4 regions of the Mycolicibacterium chitae genome follow, and region 2 is predicted to be linked to each of the others. Evidence: riboswitches for the same ligand, from Rfam matches in the RefSeq annotation. Region 2 holds a riboswitch; each other region holds the start of a gene.
The links. A riboswitch is a leader RNA that binds a small molecule or an ion and turns the genes downstream of it on or off. The one in region 2 is predicted to bind cobalamin.
Positions count from the first base shown of each region.

Region 1: linked by a shared signal. The riboswitch ahead of metE (5-methyltetrahydropteroyltriglutamate--homocysteine S-methyltransferase) and the one ahead of EL338_RS07490 (PPE domain-containing protein) in region 2 are both predicted to bind cobalamin.
Region 3: linked by a shared signal. The riboswitch ahead of EL338_RS01915 (energy-coupling factor ABC transporter permease) and the one ahead of EL338_RS07490 (PPE domain-containing protein) in region 2 are both predicted to bind cobalamin.
Region 4: linked by a shared signal. The riboswitch ahead of EL338_RS25035 (FecCD family ABC transporter permease) and the one ahead of EL338_RS07490 (PPE domain-containing protein) in region 2 are both predicted to bind cobalamin.

Region 1 covers NZ_LR134355.1:5,181,947-5,187,364, reverse strand. The annotation lists gene EL338_RS24655 (alpha/beta hydrolase) at 1-568, opposite strand, end outside; gene EL338_RS24650 (hypothetical protein) at 693-1,715, shown strand; cobalamin riboswitch at 1,834-2,045, shown strand; gene metE (5-methyltetrahydropteroyltriglutamate--homocysteine S-methyltransferase) at 2,157-4,445, shown strand; gene EL338_RS24640 (HpcH/HpaI aldolase/citrate lyase family protein) at 4,421-5,347, opposite strand; gene EL338_RS24635 (CaiB/BaiF CoA transferase family protein) at 5,396-5,418, opposite strand, start outside.
Region 2 covers NZ_LR134355.1:1,549,520-1,554,937, forward strand. The annotation lists gene EL338_RS07485 (acyl-ACP desaturase) at 1-895, shown strand, start outside; cobalamin riboswitch at 901-1,079, shown strand; gene EL338_RS07490 (PPE domain-containing protein) at 1,146-2,819, shown strand; tRNA gene EL338_RS07495 (tRNA-His) at 2,881-2,953, opposite strand; gene orn (oligoribonuclease) at 3,000-3,635, opposite strand; gene EL338_RS07505 (helicase HerA-like domain-containing protein) at 3,799-5,346, shown strand; gene cmrA (mycolate reductase) at 5,357-5,418, opposite strand, start outside.
Region 3 covers NZ_LR134355.1:389,125-394,542, reverse strand. The annotation lists gene EL338_RS01935 (nucleoside/nucleotide kinase family protein) at 1-218, opposite strand, end outside; gene EL338_RS01930 (energy-coupling factor transporter transmembrane component T family protein) at 205-963, opposite strand; gene EL338_RS01925 (ABC transporter ATP-binding protein) at 960-2,387, opposite strand; gene EL338_RS01920 (ECF transporter S component) at 2,384-2,983, opposite strand; TPP riboswitch at 2,978-3,089, opposite strand; cobalamin riboswitch at 3,135-3,336, shown strand; gene EL338_RS01915 (energy-coupling factor ABC transporter permease) at 3,372-4,061, shown strand; gene EL338_RS01910 (energy-coupling factor ABC transporter substrate-binding protein) at 4,058-4,396, shown strand; gene EL338_RS01905 (CbiQ family ECF transporter T component) at 4,407-5,147, shown strand; gene EL338_RS01900 (energy-coupling factor ABC transporter ATP-binding protein) at 5,144-5,418, shown strand, end outside.
Region 4 covers NZ_LR134355.1:5,260,621-5,266,038, forward strand. The annotation lists gene EL338_RS25025 ((2Fe-2S)-binding protein) at 1-347, shown strand, start outside; gene EL338_RS25030 (phosphotransferase) at 408-1,433, opposite strand; cobalamin riboswitch at 1,555-1,739, shown strand; gene EL338_RS25035 (FecCD family ABC transporter permease) at 1,803-2,837, shown strand; gene EL338_RS25040 (ABC transporter ATP-binding protein) at 2,834-3,625, shown strand; gene EL338_RS25045 (ABC transporter substrate-binding protein) at 3,640-4,695, shown strand; gene EL338_RS25050 (TIGR03854 family LLM class F420-dependent oxidoreductase) at 4,719-5,418, opposite strand, start outside.

The sequences.
Region 1 (5,418 bases), 1.8 Mb from region 2:
ACTGCGCCCCTGCGATATTGCCGTGATCGGCGTCCAGTTCGATGACCCGGACCGGCCAACCGGCCCGCTCGAGTTCGACGGCGAAGTCCCGACTGGCCTGTAGCGGCACCACGTCATCGCCCGCGCCGTGTAGCAGCGTGAACGGCGCGCGCCGCTGGTCGGCGGACAGTCGCGGCCCGAGCATCTCGCCGGTCAGCGGATCGCGCACCATGAAGGCGCCACCCAGGCCGACGACGTGGCGCACGCTCACGTCGTACTGGGCGGCCCCGATCGCGAGACCCGCCGCGGCCACCGCCCCCAGGGACCACCCGATCACGGCCAGCGGTTGGGCCGTTCCGGCCCGGGCGAACCGCACCGAGGCCAGCAGATCGGAGCGACCGTGATCGTCGGCGTGCGAGTTCCAATCGGGCACCACCACCCGCAGATCGTGGCCGGCGAGCAGTTCGGCCAGCGAACCGACGGTGTGTCGGGCGTCGGTCTGCGTGCCGTGCCACAGCAGCACCGTGGGATGGGCGGGGTCGCCGAACACGTCGACGCTGCGGCCGGGGGCGTACTCGTGAGTCTCCATGGATGCAGTGTGCCCACAAAGCGCCCGGGCACACCGGGTCAGTCGCACCGTTCCTACTTAAAGGCCAACAGTAACGGCTACAGTGATGCTGCCTGCACAGCTTGTGTCGCGAGAAGGGGCAACCGTGCCGAAGTTCGATATCGCCACCGCTGGGATCGTTCCGACGGTGACCCTGTCCGACGCCGCCGACCAGGACCATTCCACCCGGGATGCGCAGTTCGCCGGCCTGCACAACGACCTGATGTTCCTGTGGGCCATGGCGGACACCGCCAACGGCAAGCGCTACCAATTGGTGCGGACCTTGTCGGCCAGCGCGGCGTTCGACTTCACCCTGCACGAGTGCCCGCCGGATCTGTGGGCGTATCCGAGGACGGTCCGCGTGCCCGGCGAGCAGGACCTGTACTGGGGTCCGATCGTGTGGACCAAGGTCGACGGGGAACACACGGTCTTGTCGGGCAACGTCACTATGGCGGCCAAACACGCGATGACCGTCTCGCTCGGGCCCTCGCGGTACGTGTGGAAGGAGGACGACGTCATCGACGTCACCCTGACGCCGTTGCCGTCCAACGTGACCCGGATCAGCGTTCCCGGGCCGCCCGATGACGTCGGCTACACGAGCTCTGGTTGCACCGTGACCGGGACCATCGAGGGCTCGCCCGTCGTCGGGGGCTACGGCGGTCTCGACCGGATGTACTGTCTGCCCGGGCTCAGCGCCCACGTTTCGAAAATCGCGCAGCTCGAGCATTATTGGTTCGTGTGGGGCGCATTGTTCGATGACGGCCACTGGGAGACCGGCAACGCGATGCTGGGCGCCGGCGGTTACGCGACGGCCACCTACCACCGGCAGGGGGAGCCGGCGGTGATCGCGGCCAACGAGGACGTCGATTCTCAGGTGGCCTGGCAGACCCGGGACGGGGTGTCGCTGCCGCACCGGGCGACGTTGTCGTTCGGCGGGCGCACCTTCGATTTCGAGGGCACCCACAACGCAGCGGCGTGTGCCGCGGCCCTGGGGATCGCCTGGCTGCACGGCACCGTGCAGGAACGCGGCGGGCCCACGCCGGTGAAAACCTGGGCCACAATGGAAGTCATCCAGCGCAGCTGGAACCGGGCGCGCACCGAGGGAACCCGGGCCCGGCCCCGCGACTAGAACCCGGAACGCTGGGAGGAGCAGCGGCGCTGCGGTATCGCAGCCTGGGCCGGCGGGCCCCGGCGAAGGGGCTAAGAGCTAAGATGCCGGGTGCAGCTGGTTTGCCTTTCGTGCATCCGCACGGAAGGCATCGACCGGTTCACCCACCCGGGTGGACCGATAGAGGGAACCCGGTGAGAATCCGGGACTGTCCCGCAGCGGTATGCAGGAACGACCGCCGTCATCAGCACTGGTAGCAGCGCATAGCTACCGGGAAGCGACGGCCATTAGGAGCACCGACCACGGTGCGCGCCTGCGAGTCCGAAGACCTGCCAGCTGTGTCGGACGCGCCGCGTCCGACGGTGCATCGCCTCGAGGAATGGGCGGATGGCCGAGGGCTGCTGGTTGCTCTCGTTACCCGTCCATGGGCGATGTGCTTTCCGTCGTACCGAAGGACGTTCCATGGCAACACCATTCACCGCGACCATTCTGGGTGCACCCCGCATCGGGCCGAATCGGGAACTCAAGCGCGCCGCCGAGGGCTACTGGGCCGGCCGGGTCGAGCGCGCCCGACTCGAGGAGGTCGCCGCCGAGTTGCGTCGCCAGACGCTGACGTCGCTGACCCGGTCCGGATTGGATTCCGTGCCGGTGAACACGTTCTCCTACTACGACCAGATGCTCGATACCGCCGTGCTGCTGGGCGCACTGCCGCCGCGCGTGCAGGGGATCGACGACGAACTGGACCGCTACTTCGCGGCGGCGCGAGGCACCGCCGAGGTCGCCCCGCTGGAGATGACCAAATGGTTCGACACCAACTACCACTACATCGTCCCCGAGATCGGCCCGGACACCACGTTCTCGCTGCATCCGGAGAAGGTGCTGGCCGAACTTGCCGAGGCGCGTGAGCTCGGGGTGCCGGCCAGGCCGGTCGTGATCGGACCGCTGACCTTCCTCGCGCTGAGCAAAGCCGTGGACGGCGCCGCCGCCCCGATCGAACGCATCGATGAGCTGCTGCCGCTCTATGTGCAACTGCTGGCCCAGCTCGCCGACGCGGGCGCGGAGTGGGTCCAGCTGGACGAGCCGGTACTGGTCACCGATGAACTCGACAACGCGGCCAAGCTCGCGCACCGGGTGTACACCGAGCTTGCGGCGGCCCCTCGACGCCCGGACATCCTGGTCGCAACCTACTTCGGTGCGCTGAACGGCGCGCTGGCAGCGTTGGCGCGCAGCCCGATCGAGGCGATCGGCGTCGACCTGGTCGCCGGCGGGGTGCAGGCGGTGGCCGCGGTGCCCGAACTGGCCGACAAGCTGGTCGTTGCCGGTGTGGTCGACGGACGCAACATCTGGCGCACCGACCTGGCATCGGCGCTGGATACCTTGGACTCGTTGTCGGGATCTGTTGGTTCACTCGCGGTTTCGACATCGTGTTCGACCCTGCACGTGCCCTACTCGCTGGATGCCGAGGATGATCTGGACGACACCCTGCGCACCTGGCTCGCCTTCGGCGACGAGAAGGTGTTCGAGGTCGCGACCCTGGCGGTGGCGCTGCGCAAGGGCCGCGACGCCGTCGCCGCCGAGATAGAGGCCTCCAACGCGGCGGGGGCCAACCGGGCCGCGGATCCGCGGTTGCACGTCGGCGCGACCCGGGCGCGGCTGACGTCGGTGCTGGCCACCGGTGCCCAGCGCGGCCCGGCCGACCAACGGCGCGCGGCGCAGAACGCGCGGCTGGGACTGCCGCTGCTGCCCACCACCACGATCGGCTCGTATCCGCAAACCATCGCAATCCGTAAGGCGCGTGCGGCGTTGCGGGCCGGGGAGATCGATCAGACCGGCTACGAGCAGCAGATGCGCTCGGAGATCGCCGACGTCGTTCGGCTGCAAGAAGACCTCGGGCTGGACGTGCTGGTGCACGGCGAGCCCGAACGCAATGACATGGTGCAGTACTTCGCCGAGAAACTCGACGGGTTCGTCGCCACCCAGAACGGATGGGTGCAGTCCTACGGATCCCGTTGTGTGCGGCCACCGATCCTGTATGGCGATGTGGTGCGCCCGGAGCCGATGACGGTCGAGTGGATCACCTATGCGCAGTCGCTGACGGACAAGCCGGTCAAGGGGATGCTCACCGGTCCGGTGACCATATTGGCCTGGTCCTTCGTGCGCGATGATCAGCCGTTGGCAGACAGCGCCAACCAGATTGCCCTGGCGATCCGGGACGAGACCGTCGATCTGCAGGCCGCCGGGGTGTCCATCATCCAGGTCGACGAGCCGGCGTTACGGGAGTTGTTGCCGTTGCGCGGCAAGGACCAGCAGGAGTACCTGGCGTGGGCGGTGGCAGCGTTCCGGCTGTCGACCTCCGGCGTCGATGACACCATCCAGATCCACACCCACCTGTGCTATTCGGAGTTCGGCGAGGTGATCGGGGCGATCGCCGATCTGGACGCCGACGTGACGTCGATCGAGGCCGCACGCTCGCACATGGAGGTGCTCGGCGATCTGAACGCCGTCGGTTTCACCAACGGCGTGGGCCCTGGTGTGTACGACATTCACTCGCCGCGAGTGCCGTCCACCGAGGAGATGGTGGCTTCTTTACGGGAGGCCCTCGAAGCCGTTCCGGCCGAGCGGCTCTGGGTCAACCCTGACTGCGGTTTGAAAACCCGTAAGACCGACGAGGTGACCGCCTCCCTGCGCAACATGGTGGCCGCTGCCAAGGCTGTCCGCGCCCAACGCTATCCGTCGACCGGGACCAGCTGACCATCGATCAGCGCGGCACGGGCCAGGACTTCTTCGGCCTTCTTGACGTGCGCGGCATCCACCAGCACGCCGTCGACGCCGGTGGCGCCGCGCCCCGCGGCCTCGGCCGCGCGGTAGGCCTCGATGTTGCGTTGCGCCAACGCAATCTCCTCGGGCGTCGGTGCGAAGACCTCGTTGGCGATCGGTACCTGGCTGGGATGGATGGCCCACTTGCCGGTGTAGCCGTAGAGCGAGGATCGGCGTGCCTCGGCCTCGTATCCGGCCACGTCGGCGTAATCCGGGTAGGGCGAGTCGATGGCATCGATGCCGGCGATGCGCGCGGCAACCATGATCTTGTTGCGGGCATACGCCCAGAAGTCACCGGGGTAGTCCGTGATGGGCACAAAGTTGGTGTCCACCCGCGCACCCTGGGACAACGAGAAGTCGCCGACCCCGAAGATCACCGCGTCCAGGCGCGAACTGGACCGCACGATCTCCTCGGCGTTGGCCAAGCCCTCGACTTCCTCGATCAGTACCTCCAGGCGGATTCTGCGGCTCAGGCCCAGTTTCTCCTCCAACTGGGTGAGCAACACATCCACCCACCAGAGTTCCCGGGCGGTACGGACTTTCGGTATCACGAGGGTGTCGAGTTGGGCGCCGGCGTGCGTGACCACCTCGATGATGTCGTCGTGGCACCACGGGGTGTCCAGGGCGTTGATCCGCACTGCCCGAGCGGTGCGGCCCCAGTCGAGTTCGGTCAACGCGCGGATCGCCTTGGCGCGAGACTCGACCTTAAGCCCCACCGGGGTGGCGTCCTCGAGATCGAGGAACACCAGGTCTGCCCCGCAGCTGACGCCTTTGGCGAACATGTGGTCATTGCAGGCCGGCAGGGCCAGTTCGGAGCGACGGAGCAGTTCAGTCATCGGGTGAATTCCTTTGTGTCATAGATGAAGATGTCAGAGTCAAAGGGGTCAGAGCACGCCGTCGGCGCGCA
Region 2 (5,418 bases):
CCTGTCGGTGACCACGGACTGGAATCCGCACGACTATGTGCCCTGGGACCGGGGCCGTGACTTCGCCATGCTCGGCGGCCAGGACTGGGCCGAGGAGAATTCCCAGCTCAGCGCGGTGGCCAAGGCCGCGATGATCACCAATCTGCTCACCGAGGACAACCTGCCGTCCTATCACCGCCAGGCCGGCGCGTACTTCTCGATGGACGGCGCCTGGGGCACCTGGGTGGGGCGGTGGACGGCCGAGGAGAACCGGCACGGCATCGTCATCCGCGACTACCTGCTGGTGGCCCGCGGCGTCGACCCGGTGGCGCTCGAACAGGCCCGCATGGAACACGTGACCAACGGCTTCGGGCCCACCGAGGAGGAAGAGGAGCAACACAAAACCGACTTCCTGCTGTCGATCGCGTACGTCACCTTCCAGGAACTGGCCACCCGCGTCAGCCACCGCAACACCGGCAAGGTCTGCAACGACCCGGTGGCCGACCGGATGCTGCAACGCGTGGCCGCCGACGAGAACCTGCACATGATGTTCTACCGGAACATGTGCGGCGCGGCGATCGACCTGGCACCCGATCAGGCCCTGGAAGCCGTCGCCAGCGTCGTGGAGAACTTCCGCATGCCCGGCCAGGGCATGCCCAACTTCCGCCGCAACGGCGTCCTGATGGCCAAGCACGGCATCTACGACCCGCGCCAGCACCTCGACGAGGTCGTCAAACCGGTGCTGCGCAAGTGGCGGATCTTCGAACGCGACGACTTCACCAGCCAGGGCGAACAACGCCGCGAACAGCTCGCGGAGTTCCTGGAAGGCCTTGGCCGCCAGGTGATCAAGTTCGAGGAACAACGCGACCGACTGCTGGCCCGGGAAGCCAAGAAGGCCGAAGCGCAGGCGGTCTGAGCCGGCCGCGCCCGCCATGTCATAATCCACCCGATAGGTGATGACGACGTAGGAAGCCGGTGTGAATCCGGCGCGGTCCCGCCACTGTCATCGGGGAGCGAACCTCAACCGCCACGGCTGCAAGGCTGGAAGGCGAGGCGAGCGGTGATCCGAGAGCCAGGACACTCGCGTCATTGCATCCTGCTACCCGGGGCGGTGTACCCCGAGAAAGCCGATGTACGACAGTGTCTTTCGCATAGGGCGCGCGCCGATGACCGCGCCGATATACATGGCCGCACCGCCGGAGGTCTGGTCGGGTCTGCTCTCGTCCGGGCCGGGGCCCGGACCGTTGCTGGCCGCCGCGGGCGCCTGGACCACCCTGGGCGCCGAGTACGCCGAGGCCGCCGCCGAACTCACGGCGCTGTTGGGCAGCGTGAACGCCGGTGCGTGGGAGGGGCCCAGTGCCGCAGCTTATGTCGCGGCCCACACCCCGTACTTGACTTGGCTGACCCAGCAGAGTTCCGGCAGCGCGCTGCGGGCCGCCCAGCACGAGACGGCCGCGGCCGCCTATACGGGTGCGCTGGCCGCGATGCCCACGCTGGCGGAACTCGCGGCCAACCACGCCACCCGCGCGGTCCTGGTGAGTACCAACTTCTTCGGCGTCAACACCATCCCGATCGCGGTCAACGAGGCCGACTACGCCCGAATGTGGGCGCAGGCCGCCGCGGTGATGAGTACCTACGACGGTGTGACGACCACCAGCTTGGCGGCCGCGCCGGAAAGCGTTGCGGCCCCGCAGATCCTGGCGGCCCCGTCGATGGCCACCGCGTCGCGGGCGGCGGAATCCGAACCGCCACCGGACAAGACGAATGACTATCTGGAGTGGTTCGACCAGATCGGCTACACCGACTTCTACAACAACGTCCTGGATCCGCTGATCCAGGGACTCAACAACCACCCGTTCATCGCGGAGTTGTTCGCGGGCATCGACCCCTACCTGCCCTGGACCGGTAACCCGCTGAGCTTCTTCCACCCGTTCAACCTGGCGTTCGCGCTCGGCTATCCGATGGACATCAGCCAGTACGTCCTCTACCTGTCGCAGACCGCCGGCTTCGTCCTGGCCGACATCGGGATCGCGTTCGCCTCGGGTAATCCGGTGGCCATCGCCTACACGCTGCTGTTCGGCGCGGGGGCGATGTTCGTGGCCATCACCACCGACACCATCGCGCTGCTGAAGACCACGCTGCAGTCGGTGCTCCTGGTGGCCCTGCCGGTGTTGCTGCCGATGCTGGCCACGGTGACCGCCGGCGCCGGGCTGGCGGCCGGGGGCATGCTGGGCGCGGCGGGGCTGGCGGCCGGACTGCAGAACGCGCTGCCCGTGATCCCCATGGCGCCGCTCGCGCCCCCGCCCGTGGCGCTGGCCCTGGCCCCGACCCCGGCGCCCGCACCGGTGCCGTCGTCGGCCTCGGCGCCGGCCCCCGCACCGGCCCCGGCACCGTCGGCCCCGCCGCCACCGGGACCGCCGCCGCCCACCGGTTCGCCGCCGACGCTGGGCAACATGGACGCCTTCGGCTACCTGGTGGGTGGGTTGGCCGCCGACGCGAAGCGGACGGCGAGCAACCGCAGCCGTCGTCGGGCCCCGGAAGTCGAGGACGCCGAGAACCCCGCGGCCGCCCCCGCGGTCGAGGAGGAGAAGACCCAGCAGCGGGCGCGCCGCCGTCGCACCCAGGCCGAGCAGTTGGGCCGCGGCTACGAATACATGGACCTCGAACCCGAGGCGACTCCATCGGAGCGGGGTGCGGGCACGATGGGGCTGCGCGGCACCGCGCCGCGCCCGTCGGCCGCGCCGCCGGCCGGGCTGACCGCGATGGAAACCGACGCGTTCGACGGCACTGTGGCCACGCCGATGCTGCCCAGCACCTGGGGCGACGAGCGCGCCCACTGACGTCGGCAAAAACAAAAACACCGCCGCACCGGGTTCGCCGGTGCGGCGGTGTTTCTCTCGGGGTGGCTGACGGGGCTCGAACCCGCGACATCCAGGATCACAACCTGGTGCTCTACCAACTGAACTACAGCCACCATTGCTGTCCGGCCGGGCGAACCCGTTCGAGCAGCGTGGTCGATCTTAGCCGGTCGAGTCCGTCGCAGCCGAATCGGTTTCCGCCGGCGGGCCCAGTTCGGCCGCGATGGCCGCGATCTCGCTGGTAGAAGGCCCGGGCTGCGGAACGAACGCGGTGCTGCGGTAATACTGCAACTCGCGGATCGACTCGTGGATGTCGGCCAACGCGCGGTGCGCCAGGCCCTTTTCCGGCTGGCCGAAGTAGATCCGCGGGTACCAGCGCCGGCACAGCTCCTTGATGGAGCTGACGTCGATCATCCGGTAGTGCAGGTAGTCGTCGAGGGCGGGCATGTCCCGGCTGATGAAACCGCGGTCGGTGGCGATCGAGTTGCCGCACAGCGGCGCGGTCTTGGCCTGCTTGACGTGCTGCTTGATGTAGTCGAGCACCATCTGCTCGGCGGTGGCCACATCGACGGTCGAGGCCCTGACCTCGTTGATGAGCCCGGACCGGGTGTGCATCTGGGTGACGATGTCGATCATCCCGGTCAGCGCGGCCTCGTCGGTGTGGATGACCACGTCCAGGCCGTCGCCGAGGATGTTGAGTTCGGCGTCGGTGACCAGCACGGCTATTTCGATGAGTCGGTCCGACTGCAGATTCAGTCCGGTCATCTCGCAATCGATCCACACCAATTCGTCACGCACAGCGAATAACAGTAGGCCCATCGCGGTGCGCGGGTGTGCGCCGTCCCCCAAGGGCCCGTCGCCGACGGTGGCCGGGCAAGTAATGTCGTGGGTTGCTGGACCCCGGACAACTGGCGAGAGGACTTCGGCCGTGAGCACCCAATCCACTGGTACCGGGTCGGCGATGACCCCCGCTCAACACATTGCCGGCGGCTACTCGGTGGACGGGGCGGCCCTCGAGTTGGGCTCGGTCATCGTCGACGGCACGGTGGATCCCAAGGCGCGGGTGCGCATCCCGCTGGCGACCCTGAACCGGCACGGACTGGTCGCCGGCGCGACCGGCACCGGCAAGACGAAGTCGCTGCAGGTGATGGCCGAGCAGCTGTCGGCCGCCGGGGTGCCGGTGCTGATGGCCGACGTCAAGGGCGACCTGTCCGGGCTGTCGCGCCCGGGGGAGCCGGGGGAGAAGGTCACCCAGCGCGCCTCCGACACCGGCGACGACTGGGCGCCGACGGGTTACCCGGTCGAGTTCCTGTCCCTGGGCACCTCCGGGATCGGGGTGCCGATCCGGGCCACCATCACCAGCTTCGGCCCCATCCTGTTGTCGAAGGTGTTGGACCTCAACCAAACCCAGGAGTCGACGCTGGGCCTGATCTTCCACTGGGCCGACCAGAAGGGTCTGCCGCTGCTGGATCTCAAGGATCTGCGGGCCGTCATCCAGTACCTGACCAGCGACGAGGGCAAGGCCGAACGCAAGGCCCTGGGCGCGGTGTCGACCACGACGGCCGGGGTGATCCTGCGCGCGCTGGTCAACCTCGAGGCCGAGGGCGCCGACACCTTCTTCGGGGAACCCGAGCTGGACCCGGCGGACCTGATGCGCGTCGATGACCAGGGCCGCGGCATCATCACGCTGCTGGAGCTGGGCAATCAGGCCGCGCGCCCGGTGATGTTCTCCACGTTCCTGATGTGGGTGCTCGCCGACCTGTTCACCTATCTGCCCGAGGTCGGCGACATCGACAAGCCCAAGCTGGTGTTCGTCTTCGACGAGGCGCATCTGCTGTTCACCGACGCCTCCAAGGCGTTCCTCGAACAGGTGGAGCAGACCGTCAAGCTGATCCGTTCCAAGGGTGTCGGGGTGTTCTTCTGCACGCAGCTGCCCACCGACATCCCCAACGCGGTGCTCTCGCAGCTCGGCGCGCGGGTGCAGCACGCGTTGCGCGCCTTCACCCCCGACGACCAGAAGGCGCTGTCGAAGACGGTCCGCACCTATCCGAAGACCGAGGTGTACGACCTCGAGGAGGCGCTGAAGTCGTTGGGGACCGGCGAGGCGATCGTCACGGTGCTCTCCGAGAAGGGCGCCCCCACCCCGGTGGCCTGGACCATGATGCGCGCACCGCGGTCGCTGATGGACACCATCGGCAACGACGCCATCGCCGCGGCGGCGCGGGCCAGCACCCTGCAGGCCGAGTACGGCCAGACCGTCGACCGGGATTCGGCCTACGAGCGGCTGATGGCGACCATCGCCCCGCCCGCCCAGGACGAGCTGCCGCCGGTGCCCACCGGCATCGACGTGCCGCCGATGCCGGCGCCGGCCGCCCCGCCGGAGCCCGGGTTCTTCGAGAAGATGATGGACAGCCCGGCGTTCAAGAGCGCCATGCGCTCGGCGGGCACCGTGATCGGCCGCGAGATCACCCGCAGCATCTTCGGCACCGGACGCCGGCGCCGCCGCTAGCGTTCCGGCGCTACTCGCCGCCGAGCTTCTTGTAGACCGCCCCGACGATCGGCGCGACGATGCCGCGCGGCG
Region 3 (5,418 bases), 1.2 Mb from region 2:
ACCGCCCGCGGCGCCAGCAACTCGGTCCGGACGTGGTCGCTGGCCCAGCGCAGCCCGCCCCAGCCCGGATAGATATCGTCGAGGCTGATCACCTCGCTGCCGGACCAGGCGCGGCACAACCGGTGGGCCAGCGAGGTTTTGCCGGCCCCCGACCGGCCGTCGATCAGCACCGTGGTCGCGCCGGCGGGCACCCGGCGCAGCAGCTCAGAGATTTCCAATGAAGTTCCAATGCCCGGTGGCGACGGACACCCCGATCGCCACGGCGACGATGGCGAAAGCCGCCAGGATCAACGCGATCTCGCGGCCGCCGAACGGCGAGGGACGCGCCCAGGTGCGGGTCGGGTAGGCGCCGAACCCGCGGGCCTCCATCGCGGTGGCCAGCATCGAACCGCGCCGCACCGCGAAGACCAGCAGCGCGAATGCCTGCCCGGCCACGCGCCGCAGCCGGCCTCGGTCGGCGACTCCGCGCGCCCGGCGTGCGAAACCCAGATACTGCCAGTCTTCTCGGAGCAGCCCGACGAGGCGTAGGCCCGCCAGCGCCCCGAGCACGAAGCGCGCCGGCAGCCGCAGCACCTGGCCGAGGCCGTCGGCGAGTTCGGTGGGGTCGGTGTCGATGAAGAGCAGGACCGAGGGCAGCGCGATGGCCAGCACCCGCAGGAATGTCGCCAGCGCCAACGTGATCGAGCCGTCGCTGACGTTGATGAGCAGGAAATGCCAGTACACCGTGCCGCCGGGCTGGCCGTAGAGCAGGATCGTGACGGCGGTCAGCGCCGCGGCCAGCAGCACCACCGCGCCGCGCAGCAGCATCTGCCGTAGCGGCACCCGCAGCACCAGCAGCAGGGCCACCTCGAGCACCAGCGCGGTCAGCGCCGACACCCAGTCCACGCTGAAGATCAGGCCCAGGGCGAGGATCAGCGCGGCGGCGAGTTTCGCGACCGGGTTGAGGGTAGGGGCGCCGGTCATGACAACTCGATCCGGCGGTCGGCGAGCACGTCGGTGAAGTCGAGGTCGTGGGTGACCGCGACGACACCGGTTCCGGCGGCGACGATCTCGGCGAGCAGGCCCACCAGCTCCGCCCAGGTGTTGCGATCCTGGCCGAAGGTCGGCTCGTCGAGGACGATCAGCTCCGGCTGGGTGGCCAGGATGGTCGCCACCGACAGCCGGCGCTGCTCACCGCCGGACAGCGTGTAGGGATTCGCCTCGGCCAGGCCCGTCAGGCGCAGGCGTTCCAGCAGCCCGTCGCACAGCTCGGCGATCGTGGCCTCGTCGCGGCCGAGCGCCCTTGGCCCGCAGGCCAATTCGTCGCGCACACTGCCGGTGAGGAACTGGTGCTCGGGATTCTGGAAGACGCTGCCGATGCGGGTGAGCAGCTCGCGGGAGCGCCAGGCGATGGGCGCGCGGCGGTCCGCGGCGGGCGCGAACCCGGCCGCGGCCTCGAGCCGGCCCGCCCGCGGCGGAAGCAGCCCGCCCAACGTCAACGCCAGCGCGGACTTGCCCGACCCGTTCGGGCCGGACACGACCGTGGTTGCGCCGCCGAGGATCTCGACGTCGCCGATGTCCGTGCGACGCCCCGACGGATAGCCGACCGACAGGCCGTGCGAACGCAGCAACGCCGCACCGCGGACGCCGCCGCGGGGCGGGCGGGGCGGTTCGACGCCCGGCACCCAGACCCCGGCGCGGGTCAGCCGCTCGCCCTCGGTGTCGATGACGTCGGCCGGCGCGCCGTCGGCGAGGATCGCCCCGGCCTCGCCCAACACGATCAGCCGGTCCACCACCGGCAGCCACACCTCGGTGCGATGCTCGACGACCACCAGCGTCGCACCCGTGCGTTCGACGGCCGCGGCCACGGCGTCGCGGACCTCGAGCACACCGGCCGGGTCGAGATTGGCGGTCGGCTCGTCCAGCAGGAGCAGACCGGGATTCATCGCGAGCACGCCGGCCAACGCGAGGCGCTGCTGCTGCCCACCGGAGAGCCGGGCGGTGTCCCGGTGCAGCGGCAGCGACAGGCCGACGGCGTCCAGCGCGCGTCGCACCCGCGGCCAGATGGCCCGCCGCTCGACGGTGAAGTTCTCCATCCCGAACGCGACGTCGTCGCCGACGCGGGACAGGATCACCTGCGAGTCGGGGTTCTGCAGCACCATGCCGATCCGGCTGCGCCGCTCGCCCGGCGGCGCGCCGTCCACCAGCAACCGGCCGGACTCGTCGCCCTCCTCGCTGCCGCCGAGCAGCCCCGCAAGCCCTTGCAGCAGAGTCGATTTCCCCGATCCGCTGGCGCCCAGCAGCAGGACCCGCTCCCCCGCGGCGATGTCGAGGTCCAGATCGCTGATGGCGTGCCGGGCGCGACCGGCGTGCCGCCACGACCAGCCCCGGGCGCTGGCCCCGATCACCGCGCGGGGTCGCCGGCCGACCAGGCCCGGCCCGAGGCGAACCGCGACAGCGCCCCGGTCTTGGCCAGCCCGCGGACCGCGAACCAGGACAGCGCCCCGGCGAGCAGCGCCCCGGAGACGATCCCGGCGGCGGTGTAGGTGACGGCGAAGGCCGTCGCGGCCCCCGGATACCAGAGCACCAGATCGTTGATCGCCATCGCCAGCCCGGCGGTCGCGCCGGCGAGTACCGCGACCGGCAGGTTCCACACCCGGTAGAAGAACAGCGCGAACACCAACTCCGCGCCCAGGCCCTGGATCAGGCCGGATTCGAGCGTCAGCACGCCCCACTGGTTGCCGACCAACGCCGACACCGTGGCCGCGACCAGTTCGCCGTAGAGCGCCGCGCCGGGTTTGCGGATCACCATCGCGACCAGCACCCCGGCGAACAGCCAACCGCCGCCGGCCAGCGCCTGCAGACCGGGCAGCAGCGCGCTGAGCGGGGCGGTCAGGGGATTCGAGGCGATGTTCCACAGGACGAACACCAGACCCGCGGCGACCGCGAGCACGCTGGCCACGACGATGTCGACCACCCGCCAGCGGTACACCCGTTCGGCCATGGCTTTCACACTCCCTACGCCGGCATTACCCGGACAGGTACATACGGTCGACGGCCCTCAGCCGTCCTCTCAGCGCACTGCCGCGTGCACTCCCGTGTGGGTTTATCTGCACCAAGGTAGCGCAGTCGCACTGCGGGCAAGCACCGCGGCGGTATGCTCCGTGGGCTGCGGTGAACGGGAACTCGGTGCGAATCCGAGGCGGCCCTCGCCACTGTGAGCGGGAAGACGGTTTCCCCCATGCCACTGCTCGGGCCTCGTGCGCGGGTGGGAAGGCGGACGCCGCCGGTCCGGACCAGTTGATCTGGCCCGGGAGACCCGTGAGCCAGGAGACCGACCACAGCACCAACATCGATGCCCACGAGGTGCTGGGCGGAAAGGCACTACAACCATGCACATTGCAGAGGGCTTTCTGCCCCCGGTGCACGCGGTGGCCTGGACCATCGCGGCCGCGCCGTTCGTCGTCTACGGCGCCAGACAGGTGGTCGTGACGGTGCGGAAGCATCCGTCGGCGGGGCCGTTGCTGGCCGCGGTCGGCGCGTTCTCGTTCGTCATGTCGGCGATCAAGCTTCCCTCGGTGACCGGTTCCAGCTCCCATCCCACCGGGACGGGGCTGGGCACCGCGATCTTCCGGCCACCGGTGATGGCGTTCCTGGGGACGATCGTGCTGCTGTTCCAGGCGCTGCTGCTGGCGCACGGCGGCATCACGACGCTGGGGGCCAACGCCTTCTCGATGGCGATCGCCGGGCCGTGGGCCGGGTTCGCGGTGTTCTTCGCGCTGCGCAAGGCCGGGGTCGGCCTGCTGCCGGCCGTGTTCGCCCTGGCGTTCGTCGCCGACCTGGTCACCTACATCGTCACAAGTGTGCAGCTGGCGCTGGCCTTCCCGGCCGCCGAGGGCGGCATCGCGGAGAGCTTCGCCGAGTTCCTGGCCGTCTTCGCCGTCACGCAGGTGCCGCTGGCCATCGTCGAGGGGCTGATCACCGTCGTCGTGGTCCGCGTGCTCATCCAGGTCGCCTCCTCGGAGCTGGTGAACCTGGGCTTCCTGAACCGCAGCACCGAGCGCGAGGAGGTCCAGTCATGAGCACCGGTTCCAACGGACGTTCCATGGCCCCGATGGTTATCGCCCTGCTGGGGCTGGCCATCGTGATCGCCGTCGGCTCCCTGCTCTTCGGCTACTCCCGCGACGCCGAGGCCGAGTTCGGTGGCGCCGACGGCCAGGCCGAGGAAGTGATCACCGAGATCCACGAGGACTACGAGCCCTGGTTCTCCCCGCTGGTCGGCGAGCTGCCCGGCGAGGTCGAGTCCGGACTGTTCGCGCTGCAGGCCGGGCTGGGCGGCATCGTGCTCGGCGGCGCCATCGGCTGGTACGCCGGACGCCAGCGCGGCCGCAAGGAAACGCAACCCACGACCGGGTGACCACCGCGTCGTGAACCCGCTCGAGATCAGCGCCGCCCAGAACCGGTGGTCGACCGACCCCGCCCTGGAGAAGGTGTGTCTGTACGGCGGGCTGCTCCTGTGCGCGATGGTGCTGCCGCCGCGCACCGGGGCGCCCCTGGTGCTGGTCGTCACCGCGGTCGCGACGATCGCGCTGGCCCGGGTCCGGGCGCGGCTGTTCTTCCTCGCGCTGTTGGGGCCGGCGGTGTTCATCGCGATCGGTTCGGTGCCGATCGCGGTGAGCCTGCGCGGCGGGCCGCACCTGGAACCCGGCGGGGTCGACCTGGCCGTGGACACCGCGCTGCGGTCGGTCGCGGCGTCGGCGGCGACCATCGGCCTGGCCGTGACGACCCTGATGGCCGATCTGCTGGACCTGGCGCGGCGCGCGGGCGTGCCGGCGGCGCTGTGCCATGTCGCCGATCTGACGTATCGCCTGGTCGGCATCCTGGTGCGCTCGGCCATGACGGCCCGGGAGGCGGTCGGGCTGCGGCTGGGCCTGCGGGACGCCCGCGGCGCCATCGCGGTGGTGGGCGCCCAGTCGGCGCTGATCTTCGTGCGCGCCACCGGGCGGGCCCGGGCCATGTCGGAGGCCATGTCGCTGCGCGCCGAACCCGGGATGACCGCGGTGCTCACCGAGGACCGGCCGGTGCGCCCGGCCCGGCTGGCGGTGACCGCCGCGGTGCTCGGAATGGTCGCGGCGGTGTCGGTGCTGAGCTGGCGGTGGCTGCGGTGACGGCCGGGGTCCTGGCGCTGCGCGACGTCGGGTTCGCCTATCCGCGCGGGCCGCGGGTCCTGGACGGGGTCAGCCTCGCGCTGGGGCCGGGCGAGCGGATCGCGCTGCTGGGCGCCAACGGCTCCGGCAAGACGACGTTGCTGCGGCTCCTGGTCGGCCTGGCCACGCCGACGACGGGCAGCCTGCTGCTCGACGGCGCCGCGGTGGGCACCTCCCGGGCCGAGCGGACCCGGCTGCGCACCCGGGTGCAGATGGTGCTGCAGGAACCCGA
Region 4 (5,418 bases), 1.8 Mb from region 2:
GGGACGGCAGCGCGCTGAGCGCCTCCGAGGTGGCCGACGTCATGGCCGCGACGGTGATCGCCGATCAGTTCGAGGGGTTCCACACGGCGCTGCGCGCGGTGGCGCGGGTGGCCGACGGATTGCTGTGGGGCAACGCGGCCTCGGCGCTGTCGTCGGGTGCGCGCCGGATCGCCGCGGGCCGCTCCGATGACCGGGTCACGCCGGTGGCGACCGCGCTGCTGGCCCGGCACCCGCTGGCCGGCAAGATGACCGCCGCCGCGACGGGCCCGTGGCGCCGGAACACCTGCTGCCTGTGGTACCGCACCCGGGACCACACCAAGTGCGGCGACTGCCCGCTGGTCGACTGAGCGCCTGGTCGCCGAGGGTTCGGGTGTTGCACGCGTTTCGCGGGTAGCCCCGCGAACAACTCAGCCCTCGGCGATCTCGGCGATGGCCGCCGCAGAATCCAAGTCGCCGAACGCGATTGCGTACCGCTGGGCCAGCGCGACGGCCACCTCGGCGCGCTGCCACATGCCGCCGTCGGCGCTGGCGGTGACCAACCACAGCGCCAGGCCGTGGGCCACCGATGCGCGGTAACGCAACCAGATCTCGTCGGCCGACGGCAACTCGTCGCCCGGCAGGCCCAGCGCACCGCGGTACTCGTCGAGCAGGGGCCGTTCGTGCGCGCGGCGGTCCTCGGTGGTGACCGCGCCCTGCAGGAAGTAGCCGACGTCCAGCGACCAGTTGCCGCGTCGCGCCATCTGCCAGTCGAGGAAGCCGACCTCGCCGGCGGGCGTGAGGTAGGTGTTGCCGATGTGGGCATCCCCGTGCAGCAGGGTCTGTGGCGAGGTGGTCAGCGTCCCGATGTAGGGCTTCCAGATCGACTCGACGAGTTGGTCGATGCTCAACTCCAGCACCGCGCGTGGTGTCTCGTCGGCGTCGAGGCGTTCCAGCGCCGAGGGCAGCGGCGCGTACTGCAGACCGTCGAACGCCACGAACGGTTCGAGCCAGCCCAACTCGGGATGGCCCAGGACGCGCCGGCCCCAGAAGCGTCCGTGCAGGCGGCCCAGCGCCCGCATTCCGGTGGCGGCCTGCTCCACCGACAGCGGCCGCAGCGAATCCCGGGGGTCGGCGCCGCGCGCGGACAGGTCCTCCATCACCAGGCAGAAGTCGTAGGCGTCCTCGTCGGCGATCGCGGCGTAGACCAGCGGGTGCTCGAGCGGGAGTTCCACGCCGGAACTGAACAGCCGCGGTTCGTGGAACATGCCGCTGGTCATCCGGATCAGATCCTTGTGGGCGGGGTCGGCGGCCTTGACGAACACCGTCGCCGGCCCCTCGCCCGTCGTATATGTCAGCCCCAGGCGGGCGCGCCGGTTGGTGCCGTCGTCGCGCAGTTCGACGCGCACCTTGTCGACGACGGCGTCGGGGTGGCGCTGCGCCAACGCGGCGGTCATCCACTCGGGGGTGATCTCGTCCAGGTTCGCGGGCACGGTCAGGGACAAGGTTCACTCCTCGGTAGTTACGACACGGTTCGTGTTTGTAACGGTCCGACAGTACCGAACTCGCGCATTGGTAGCCTCACCGGCAGAGAACGGTCGCATCCGCCTGATAGCGGGTGTCAGGGAACCCGGTGTGAATCCGGGACTGGCGCGCAGCGGTATGGGAGACGGGCTCGACACTGGCCACTGGGAGCAATTCCGGGAAGGCGTCGAGTTCGAACGATCCCGAGTCCGAAGACCTGCCGATCTCGCTGAGTCCACCGAGTAACTCGCGCACAGTTACCCAGACTTCAAAGGCAAGACGTGCAGAAGACGGCTGTTCCGATGACACGACGGCTCCGCGCCGGCCCGCTGACCGCGCTGCTGGCCGTCCTCACGGCCGTGAGCATTCTGTTGTCGGTGGCCTTCGGGGCCGAACACATCCCGATCGGTGACGTCTGGCGCACCATCGTCGGGCGGCTCGGCGGCGACGTCGCGGACGCGGCGTACGACGTGATCATCTGGGATCTGCGGCTGCCCCGCTCGGTGCTCGCCGCGGTCGTGGGTGCCGGCCTGGCGCTGGCGGGGGCGCTGATGCAGGCGCTGGTCCGCAACCCGCTGGCCGAGCCCTACCTGCTCGGGGTGTCCGCCGGGGCGGCGGTCGGCGCGACGGCCGTGATGACCCTCGGCGCGCTGGCCGGCCTGGGGGTGTGGGCGCTGTCGGGCGGCGCGCTGCTGGGCGCGCTGGTCGCCACCGTCACGGTGTACACGGTGGCCCGTGCCCAGGGTGGGCTGACGGCGCTGCGGTTGATCCTCTCGGGGGTGGTGCTGTCCTCGGCGTTCATGGCGCTGTCGTCGCTGCTGGTGTTCACCGCCGGTGACCCGCACGCCGCCGAGGGCGTGATGTTCTGGATGCTGGGCAGCGTCGCCGGCGCGACGTGGGCGAAGGTGCCGCTGGCCGGCGCGGTCGTGGTGATCACGCTGGCGGCGATGCTCGCGATCCACTCCTGGCTCGACGCCTACGCCGCCGGGTCCGACACCGCCACCTCGCTGGGCGTCCCGGTGCGCGGCCTGCGCACCACGCTGTTCGTCATCCAGGGCGTGCTGGTGGGGGTGCTGGTCGCCGTGTCCGGGGGCATCGGGTTCGTGGGGCTGATCGTCCCGCACGCGGCGCGCCTGGTGGTCGGCGCCACGCATCGGGCGATGCTGCCGGTCGCGGTGTGCGGCGGGGCGTTGTTCCTGGTGTGGGTCGACGTGATCTCGCGGGTCGCCGCCGCCCCGCGCGAGATGCCGCTGGGCATCCTCACCGGGCTGATCGGCGCACCCATCTTCCTGTTCCTGATGGGCCGGCGGCGCTACGAGTTCGGGAACAGCTCATGAGCGCTTCGGCGACGGTACGCGCGCAGGGTCTGCGGTGTTGCCGCGGCACCCGGACCATCGTCGCCGGGGTCGAACTGGACGTCCCGGCCGGGACGCGACTGGCCGTCGTCGGCCCCAACGGCGCCGGCAAGAGCACCCTGCTGCGCGCGCTGGCCGGCCTCGACGCCCCGGCCGACGGTGCGATCCGGGTCGACGGTGACGATCTGCGCCGGCTGTCCGCGCGGCGCCGGGCGCTGACGATCGCGTTCGTCGGCCAGGAGGAGCGGCCGTCCGGCGAGCTGACGGTCGCCGAGGCGGTCGGCCTGGGCCGGACCCCGTATCGGCAGCCGTGGTCGGTGGCCGCCGCCGAGGATCGCGGCATCATCGACGACGCGCTGGGCGCAGTTGGCCTGGGCGGCTGGGGAAATCGGCCCTGCACTCAGCTGTCCGGCGGCGAGCGGCATCGCGTGGTGCTGGCCCGGGCCCTGGCCCAGCAGACCGCGGTGCTGGTTCTCGATGAACCCACCAACCACCTCGACGCCGCCTGGCGGCTGCGCCTCATGCAGGTCCTCGACCAGCTGGAATGCACCGTGATTGCGGCCATGCACGACCTGGACCTGGTCCTGCGACACTTCGACGCGGTCGCCGTCGTCGCCGACGGCGGGATCCTGGCGCACGGCCCGCCCACCGAGGTGCTCGATGCCAGCCTGCTCCGGAAGGTCTTCGAGGTCGCCGGGGACGTCGTCCCGCATCCGGCCACCGGCCTGCCCTATCTCCTGCTCACCCACGTCGACCCGGCGTCCAACTGATCGAAGGTAATCTGATGAAGTTCATTGCCGCTCTGGCCATTCCGGTACTGGCGGGCGGACTGACCGCCTGCGGTTCGGTCTCCGACGACGTGGCGGTCGACACGGTGACGGTCACCAATTGCGGCGCGGAGGTGACGTACGGCCAACCGCTCGAGCGGTTGTTCGTCAACGACGGCGGGATGATCGCGATCGCCCTGGCCGCCGGGGCCCGCGAGCAGATGACCGCGGTGAGTTCCATGGCCCGCGACGTCGACGTCCTTCGGCTGGTGTACGGCGAACAGGTCGACACCCTGAACGAGGTCGCACCCGCCCAGCCGTCACTGGAGAACATCGTCGGCGCCCGGCCGCAGGTGCTCTACGCCGGCTACAACTACGGCATGGGCGAGGCCCGCGGGATCACCCCGGAGATACTGGCGCAGCACGGGATCGACGTCTATCAGCTCTCGGAGGCGTGCCGGCCCGTCGAGGGCGAACGCGTCCGCGGCACCATGGATCCCTGGGTCGCCCTCGACACCGACCTGCGCAACATCGGGACCATCACCGGCAACGCCGATATCGGCGCGCGGGCCGCCGACGAGGTCGCCGAGCGGCTCGAAACCCTGCGCGCCGCACCGCAACCCGAGCAGACGCCGACGGTGTTCGTGTTCGACAGCGGCACCGACACCATCTTCTCGTCCGGGGCCTTCGGCGGGCCGCAGGGCATCATCGACGCGGCCGGGGCGCGCAACGCGACCGAGGACGTGCAGGACACCTGGACCACCGTCAGCTGGGAACGCATCAGCATCGCCGACCCCGACGTCATCGCGTTCGTCGACTATCCGGGCCAGTCCGTCGAGGAGAAGATCGCCGCGCTGCGCGGCAATCCCGCGAGCCGGAACCTGAAGGCGGTCCGGGAGAACCGGTTCATCAACTTCCCCTACGCCATGTGGGTGTCCAGCCCGCTGAACATCGATGCCGCGGAAGTACTGCGGTCGGTGCTCGAAAGCCACGGGCTGGCACCGGAATCGGGGATCACGCCGCAGTTGGACGTCCGTCAGCTCGGTCTGGCCGGTAACGACTGGCTGGAGTAGGGTGACCCGGCACGCTTCGGGCCTCAGTTCTGGCGCGGCAGCATCTCTCGAACGAATTCGTCGATGAAGTCCGCACCGCCGCTGCCGCCCGCGGGTCTGATCACGAACTTCGTCAATCCGGCTTCCAGATAACCGTCGATCTGGCGATGCAACTGCGACCAGTCCGTCGCGACGAGCTCCGAAGGGTCGACATCGGGGCGCTGGCGACGGATCGCATCCAGCGCCTGCTGTGGCAGCGCGCCGTCGCCGACGGCAATGTTGATCCCGTAGTGATCCTCGGGCACCGCGCGTCCAGCCGCCCCAGCCGCGGCGCGGATGGCCGCCACCGCTCCCCCGGCTTCCGTGGGTGTCAGGAAGCTGCCGAGCCATCCATCGGCGTAGGTACCGACTCGTTGGTATCCGGCCGGTGACGAGCCACCAAGCCAGATATCCAGCGGCTTGACCGGTTTAGGGAGGATCTCGACGTCCCGCACGGAGAAGAATGCGCCGGTGAACGTGACGTTGTGGTCGTGCAGCACGGTTCTCAGCAGCGCCAGCGACTCGTCGAACACGGCGGCCCGTTGGCCCGTGGGCACCTCGAAGAGCTCGCGCTCGGCGGGTACCGCCGAGCGGAGCCCGAATACCGGTAACACCCGGCTGGGCGCGAGCGCCGCCAGCGAAGCCAGTTGTTTGGCGACCAGCACCGGGTGCCGGCCCGGCAGCACTGCCACCGACGTGCCCACC